Regions from separate parts of the Lentzea sp. NPDC006480 genome, predicted to be linked through region 1. Evidence: riboswitches for the same ligand, from Rfam matches in the RefSeq annotation. Region 1 holds a riboswitch; each other region holds the start of a gene.

Evidence for each region. Region 1 has a riboswitch for glycine ahead of gcvT (glycine cleavage system aminomethyltransferase GcvT). Riboswitches for the same ligand answer to the same signal wherever they lie in the genome.
Region 2: another riboswitch for glycine. It lies ahead of gcvH (glycine cleavage system protein GcvH); the one in region 1 lies ahead of gcvT (glycine cleavage system aminomethyltransferase GcvT).
Region 3: another riboswitch for glycine. It lies ahead of gcvP (aminomethyl-transferring glycine dehydrogenase); the one in region 1 lies ahead of gcvT (glycine cleavage system aminomethyltransferase GcvT).

What each region holds. Positions count from the first base shown of each region.
Region 1 is NZ_JBEXPJ010000013.1:25,871-28,128, reverse strand. Features, by position in the region: gene gcvT (glycine cleavage system aminomethyltransferase GcvT) at 1-1,038, opposite strand, end outside; glycine riboswitch at 1,135-1,226, opposite strand; glycine riboswitch at 1,227-1,317, opposite strand; gene ABZX92_RS07870 (DUF3817 domain-containing protein) at 1,363-1,665, opposite strand; gene ABZX92_RS07865 (hypothetical protein) at 1,680-2,063, opposite strand; gene ABZX92_RS07860 (hypothetical protein) at 2,214-2,258, opposite strand, start outside.
Region 2 is NZ_JBEXPJ010000010.1:71,941-74,198, reverse strand. Features, by position in the region: gene ABZX92_RS06650 (alpha-L-fucosidase) at 1-925, opposite strand, end outside; glycine riboswitch at 1,090-1,182, shown strand; gene gcvH (glycine cleavage system protein GcvH) at 1,245-1,625, shown strand; gene ABZX92_RS06640 (L-serine ammonia-lyase) at 1,657-2,258, shown strand, end outside.
Region 3 is NZ_JBEXPJ010000120.1:14,351-16,608, reverse strand. Features, by position in the region: gene ABZX92_RS33495 (MerR family transcriptional regulator) at 261-827, shown strand; glycine riboswitch at 975-1,070, shown strand; gene gcvP (aminomethyl-transferring glycine dehydrogenase) at 1,235-2,258, shown strand, end outside.

The DNA.
Region 1 (2,258 bases):
GCGGACGTCCACCAGCAGTTGGGTGCCGGGCTCGGCACTCGCCTTCGACACGTAGGCCATCGCGACCGAGTAGCCGAGCGTCGGCGACAGGGCACCCGAGGTGACCTCGCCGACGACCTCCTCGCCGTTCAGCACCGCGTAGCCGTGCCGCGGGGCGCGGCGCTCGGGGGTCTTCAGTCCGACCAGGACCGAGTCCACACCGGACTCCGAGACCTTCGTCAAGGCGTCGCGGCCCACGAAGTCGCCCGGCTTGTCGAGCTTCACGACCCGGCCGAGGTTCGCGTGGTACGGCGTGAGAGAGGTCGTGAGTTCGTTGCCGTACAAGGGCATTCCGGCTTCGAGACGCAACGTGTCGCGGCAGCCGAGACCGCACGGCTTGAGCTCGTGCGCCTCACCCGCGGAGAGCAACGCCGCCCACACGGCAGGAGCGTCGGCGGGCGCGAGGAACAGCTCGAAGCCCTCCTCGCCCGTGTACCCGGTGCGCGCCAGCAGCGCGTCGACACCGGCCACCGTGGACGGGTAGGACGCGTAGTACTTCACCGTCGACAGGTCGGTGTCGGTGAGTCCGGAGAGGATCTCGACCGACTTCGGGCCCTGGATCGCGATCAGCGCGTACTCGGTCGAGGAGTCCGTTACGACGGTGTCGAACCCGGCGGCGCGCTCGACGAGACCATCCGCGACGACCTGAGCGTTCGAGGCGTTGGCGACGACCATGAACTCCTCGTCGCCCAACCTGTACACGATCAGGTCATCGATCACGCCGCCGTCGGCCTGCGTGATCATCGTGTAGCGAGCCTTGCCGACCGCCAGCGCGGAGATGTGGCCGACCAGCGCGTAGTCGAGCGCCTCGCCCGCCTGCGGTCCGGTCAGCACGATCTCACCCATGTGCGTGAGGTCGAAGAGGCCCGCGCTGGTGCGCACCGCGTGGTGCTCGGCCAGCTCGGACGAGTAGCGCAGCGGCATCCGCCAGCCCGCGAAGTCGGTGAACATCGCGCCGAGCTGCTCGTGCTCGGCGTTCAGAGGCGTGAGGCGGGACATCAGAACGCTCCTCCAGGGTGCGCCGAAGAGCCGGAGGGGGCCGGCTGAGGCAACAGAAGAATGACACGGTCCATCGGAGACTCCTCACTAGAGCGAGCCTCCCCCTCTGTCATGAGCCTGAGAGCTTCGCCGCGCAGAGCGCGACTTGCACCGTGGGCGAGGCGAAACCGCCTGCTTTTCAGAGTTGCCTTCGTCGTGCGGTACCTGTACCTGAGAGATTCCGGGGAGGAGTTGCTCCTTCGGCGCCCACACTCAAGTGAGCTCTCCCGCGCGACATCGACGGCCGTGTTCAGTTGGTAGCCCCAGACGCTAGCAGGCCAAACGTCACAGCGGCACGCCCAGCGCAGTCTTCTCGACCACCTTGCGCTCGGCCCAGAACGACAGGAACGGAATCGTCCCGGCGAGCAGCACGAGAGCGGTGCCCTTGATCGACCAGCGCAGCTTCAGCGCCAGGTCGACCGAAATCACCAGGTAGATGGCGTAGAGGAAGCCGTGGATCGGGCCGACGATCTTCATGAACTGGCCCATGTCCGCGGCGTACTTGAGCACCATGGCCACGCACAGCAGCAGCAGGAAGACACCGACCACGTAAGCCATGACCCGGAACCGGGTCAACGCACCCTTCATCTGCCCGCCTTCGCTCAACGACCGTCCCGCGCGTTGAGGTCCGCGAGCATGCGGTTGTAGGCCGCGAGCTCCGCGTCTTCCGGATCGTCGAAGTGCTCGACAGGCGCGGGTTTGACGGCGTCAACGGTAGTCACCGGCTTCGCGGTGGGTGCAACCGGCTCCGGTGCGGAGAGAGGCTCGTCACGATGCCGGCGCGCCAAGCGGCGGAAGCGCCACACCATGAAAGCCGGGAAGAGGCCGAAGAGCGGCCACTGGAGCACGTAACCGAGGTTCTGGAACGTGCCGCTGGCGGACTCGAAGCGCTGCCACTGCCAGTACGCGAGCCCGCAACAGGCGATCAGGGCCACCAGACAGGCAAACCCGATCAACACTCGCTGGGGAGTAAGGAGGCCGCGCACGGCCTCCACACTACTTGGAACAGGTCTTTCAGGGGGTCCGGGGGCCGCCCCCGGAGAAAGCACAGAACGAAGAAGCTTTGGCGAGCGCACTCCGCGAGCCCGCTTGTGAGTGGGTACAGGGCTGCCGCCTCCGACAGCCCGTTCCACTACTTACGCCACACCGTCCCGGCGCTGCCTCTGCAGACGTGCGACGCA
Region 2 (2,258 bases), on a different contig from region 1:
CGAGGGTGAACCGGGCGTCCTGCGACGCCGAAGCCTTCGCCGACGAAGCGATGACGCGACCGTCGAACGTGCCGGTGCGGTACGCGTGGATGCCGATCCGCACCCGAGCTTCCTCACCGGGCGCGAGCCGCTTCACCGACGCCGGTGCGAGCGTCACGAGACCGAGCCCCTCGGCCCGCACCGAGACGTTCGACAGCCACTGGTCACCGAGGTTCACCACGGTGGCCTCGATCGTCTGCCCGCCAAGGCGCGGCAGCTTGGTCGTGCTGCGCGCACCGCGGACCGCGATCACCGAGCCCTTGCCGACCGGTTGCACCGAGAGCGCGAACACGTGCAGCGAGGACTTGCCCTCGACTGCCGGGTTCGTGACCGGCAGCGTCACGCCGACGGCCTCCTTCTGGGGATCCGCCCACACCTGCGAGGTCCCGATCGACACGGCGTGCTGGTCGGTGCCGCCGGGCGAGTAGCGGAACGGCGCGGAGATCGGACCACTGCCCGCGTACCAGTCCGGTCCGCTCATGGCACCTGTCGTGGTCGATCCGTCCGCGTAGTGCACGGTGGCGGTCCCACCGGCTGCCCCGTACGACGACGCCACGAGGAAGTGCAGGGTCAGGTAGCGCCCGCGCGGCAGGTCGATCCGCTGCCCCAGAGCGACCACGTTGTTGTTCTTGGCCTGTGAATTTCCCGGGAACAGGTACGGCACGCCATCCGCCGTGACCTGCCCGGACGGCAGTCCTTCCGCCGGGAACGCGTAACCGGAACCGTCGAAGTTGCCGGTCCGGTCCGACGCGGTGTCGATGCCGTCGTTGTCGAAGTACTGGCTGATGGGAACTGTGATCGGAGCTGGTGCCTCCGCGGCCGATGCGGCGGGGACGGGGGTAATGACCAGCGAGGCGAGCAGCGCGGCGATGAACGCTTTCCTCATGAGACCTCCGATGTCTGCCTCTCCTCACCATGGCAGCGCTCTCCCCGATGTCAACCATCTCGCGTTGACACTTGGCGGGGGACGCACATAGCGTTCGCCTGGTCTCGAAGGACTCAAAACTGAACATCGGCCGTGGTGCCCTTTGGTCCAACCAGGGCGGCACCGAAACCCGAGTGGGAGAGACCTCGACGAAGCAGCCGAGGCGCCGAAGGGGCAAGCTCCCGCACACTCTCAGGCAGCAAGACCGCTCGGGGTAGGCAACTCTGCACGGCGGAGGGGGTAGTCACCTGACCGAGCCGTCACAGCCAGAGGAGTCGCCGTGGAGTTCCCCGAGAACCTGCTCTACACCGTCGAGCACGAGTGGGTCGACTGGACGCCGGGTACCCAGGACCCGCTGACCTGCGGAATCACCGAGTACGCCGCGGACGCCCTCGGCGACATCGTCTTCGTTCAGCTGCCCGAGCTCGGGGCCAAGGTCGTCTCGAACGCCGTCTGCGGCGAGCTCGAGAGCACCAAGTCCGTCAGCGACCTGTTCTCCCCGGTGACCGGCGAGGTGATCGAGGTCAACAGCGCGGTCGTCGACGACCCGGCTGTCATCAACAACGACCCGTACGGCGCCGGCTGGCTGTTCAAGGTGCGCGTGGAGTCGGCGGAGAACCTGCTCACGGCGGCCAAGTACGCCGAGCTCACCAAGGACTGACGTGCAGAACCCCACCACGAAGGACTGATCAGTGGCGATCAGCGTTTTCGACCTTTTCTCCGTCGGTATCGGGCCGTCCAGCTCCCACACGGTCGGCCCGATGCGCGCGGCGGCGATGTTCGTCGAGAAGCTCGGGGCACGGGTGTCCGAAGTGGACCGCGTGCACGTCGAGCTGTTCGGCTCGCTCGGCGCGACCGGGCACGGTCACGGCAGCCCTAAGGCCGTGTTCCTCGGTCTCGAAGGCAACCACCCCGAGGAAGTCGACCCCACGATCGCGGCCGCCCGCGTCGAGGAGATCGTCACCTCCGGACGCCTGAAGCTCGGCGGCGCGCACGAGATCGGCTTCGTGCACGACCGCGATCTCGTCATGCACCGCCGCAAGTCGCTTCCGTTGCACCCCAACGGGATGAGCTTCGAGGCGTACCGGGGTGGCGAGTCCGTCGAGCACGCCGTCTACTACTCGATCGGCGGCGGGTTCGTCGTCGACGAGAACGCGAGCGGTACCGACCGGATCAAGCCGGACACCACCCCGCTGGCGCACCCGTTCCTGACCGGCGACGAACTGCTCGCCCGGTGCCGCGAAACCGGCTTGTCCATCAGCGAGATCATGATGGCCAACGAGCAGTCGTGGCG
Region 3 (2,258 bases), on a different contig from region 1:
TCCGGGGCCTGTCGCTCAATTGGGCTACTTTCCGCTTGATTTGCGCGCTAAACGATCACTAAACGTCACCTGAACCTCCTGGTTCGGGTGACGTTGTCACTCTCTACCTGAGGTTGAGGGTCGACACTCCCCGCGCGTCGCGTTGACCAGCCCTCTGGCCGGTCTTACCGTCGAACTCGAGTGGACGTCGCTGGTTCGCGCGAGCTGACGCAGCGGCTTGACGGCCATGAGTTTCGTGGTCGTTCCGAGGGGAGGCAGGCGTGGTCGAGGAAGCGCCCGTGCGGGCCGAATCCGGGCAGCAGGGTGAGCTGTTCCCGGACTCCTCGCTGCCGGACGAACTCGTCGGCTACCGGGGTCCCGCGGCGTGTCAGATCGCGGGCATCACGTACCGGCAGCTCGACTACTGGGCCAGGACCGGGCTCGTCGCGCCGACGGTGCGGATGGCCCACGGGTCCGGCAGTCAGCGGTTGTACTCCTTCAAGGACATCCTGGTTCTGAAGGTCGTGAAGCGGTTGCTGGACACCGGTGTCTCGTTGCAGAACATCCGGGTCGCGGTCGACCACCTGCGCCGTCGCGGCGTGCAGGACCTGGCGAAGATCACGCTCTTCTCGGACGGGACGACCGTCTACGAGTGCACCTCGCCGGAAGAGGTCGTGGACCTGCTGCAAGGCGGTCAGGGCGTGTTCGGCATCGCGGTTTCCGGTGCCATGCGGGAGATTTCCGGGACGATCCACGAGTTCCCGGCCGAACGTGCGGACGGCGTCGAGATCGCTCCCATGACCGAGGACGAGCTGGCTCGCCGACGCCGGGAACGCGCGACGGGCTGACCCTGCCCGGCTGGTACGCGGGGCCCCCGCGTACTGCAGGAGAGTACGAAAGCTCCCCGCGTACTCAACGAGGGTCGTTGCTGAGACGTTCGTCGCGTCCCTGACGACTACCTGGGCAGCCTGCGGGTATTCTTCGCGGGTAGTCGCTGAACTCAGGCGGGAGAGACCGGGTTTCACCCCCGGCGCCGAAGGAGCAAGTTCCTCCCCGGGAACCTCTCAGGCACCCAGGACCGCGTGAGCTAGACGCCTCTGGAAAGTGGAGCCCTCCGCCCGATTTTCGGGAGGGATCCCGCCGACGGTGAAAGTCCCGGTCACGGCCGGGGTGAACCTCTCAGGCGCCCTTCGGGGTACGGACAGAGCGGGGAGGGCACCAGGACACGTGTGCCCGCAGCCCCCGGAGGCGTTTGATGACGCAGGACCGCATTCCGCTCGCCGCTCTCGAGCACGGCACCCCGTTCGCCGACCGCCACGTCGGTCCGCGCCCGGCCGAACTCGCGCGCATCCTCGACGTCATCGGCGTCGGATCGCTGGAGGAGCTGGCGCAGCACGCGGTGCCTTCGTCCATTCACGAGCGCGACCTCGTGCTCGACCTGCCCGCTCCGGCGACGGAGACCGAGGCGCTCGCCGAGCTGCGTGAGCTCGCGTCGCAGAACCGCCCGATGACGCAGATGATCGGCCTCGGCTACTACGACACCGTCACGCCGGGCGTGATCCTGCGCAACGTTCTCGAAAGCCCGGCCTGGTACACGGCCTACACGCCGTACCAGCCGGAGATCTCGCAGGGCCGCCTCGAGGCGCTGCTGAACTTCCAGACCATGGTCGGCGACCTGACCGGCCTGCCGGTCGCGAACGCGTCCATGCTGGACGAGTCGACCGCCGCCGCCGAGGCGATGACGCTGGTGCGCCGCGGCGGCCGCTCGAAGTCGAACAAGTTCGTCGTCGACGCCGACACGCTGCCGCAGACGCTGGCCGTGATCGAGACGCGCGCCGAGCCGCTGGGCATCGAGATCGTCGTCGCGGACCTGTCGCAGGGCATCGAGGGCCTCGGCCTGGGCGGCGACTTCTTCGGCGTGCTGCTGTCGTACCCCGGCGCGTCCGGTGTGGTGCGTGACCAGAAGGACCTGATCGAGGAGATCCACAACGCCGGTGCGCAGGCCGTCGTCGTCGCGGACCTGCTGGCGCTGACGCTGCTGCGCGCGCCGGGCGAGATCGGTGCGGACGTCGTCGTCGGCACCACGCAGCGCTTCGGTGTGCCGATCGGCTTCGGTGGCCCGCACGCCGGGTACATGGCCGTCCGGTCCGGTTTGGAGCGTCAGCTGCCCGGCCGTCTGGTCGGTGTCTCGGTCGACTCCGACGGTTCGCTCGCTTACCGCCTCGCGCTGCAGACCCGTGAGCAGCACATCCGCCGCGAGAAGGCCACGTCGAACATCT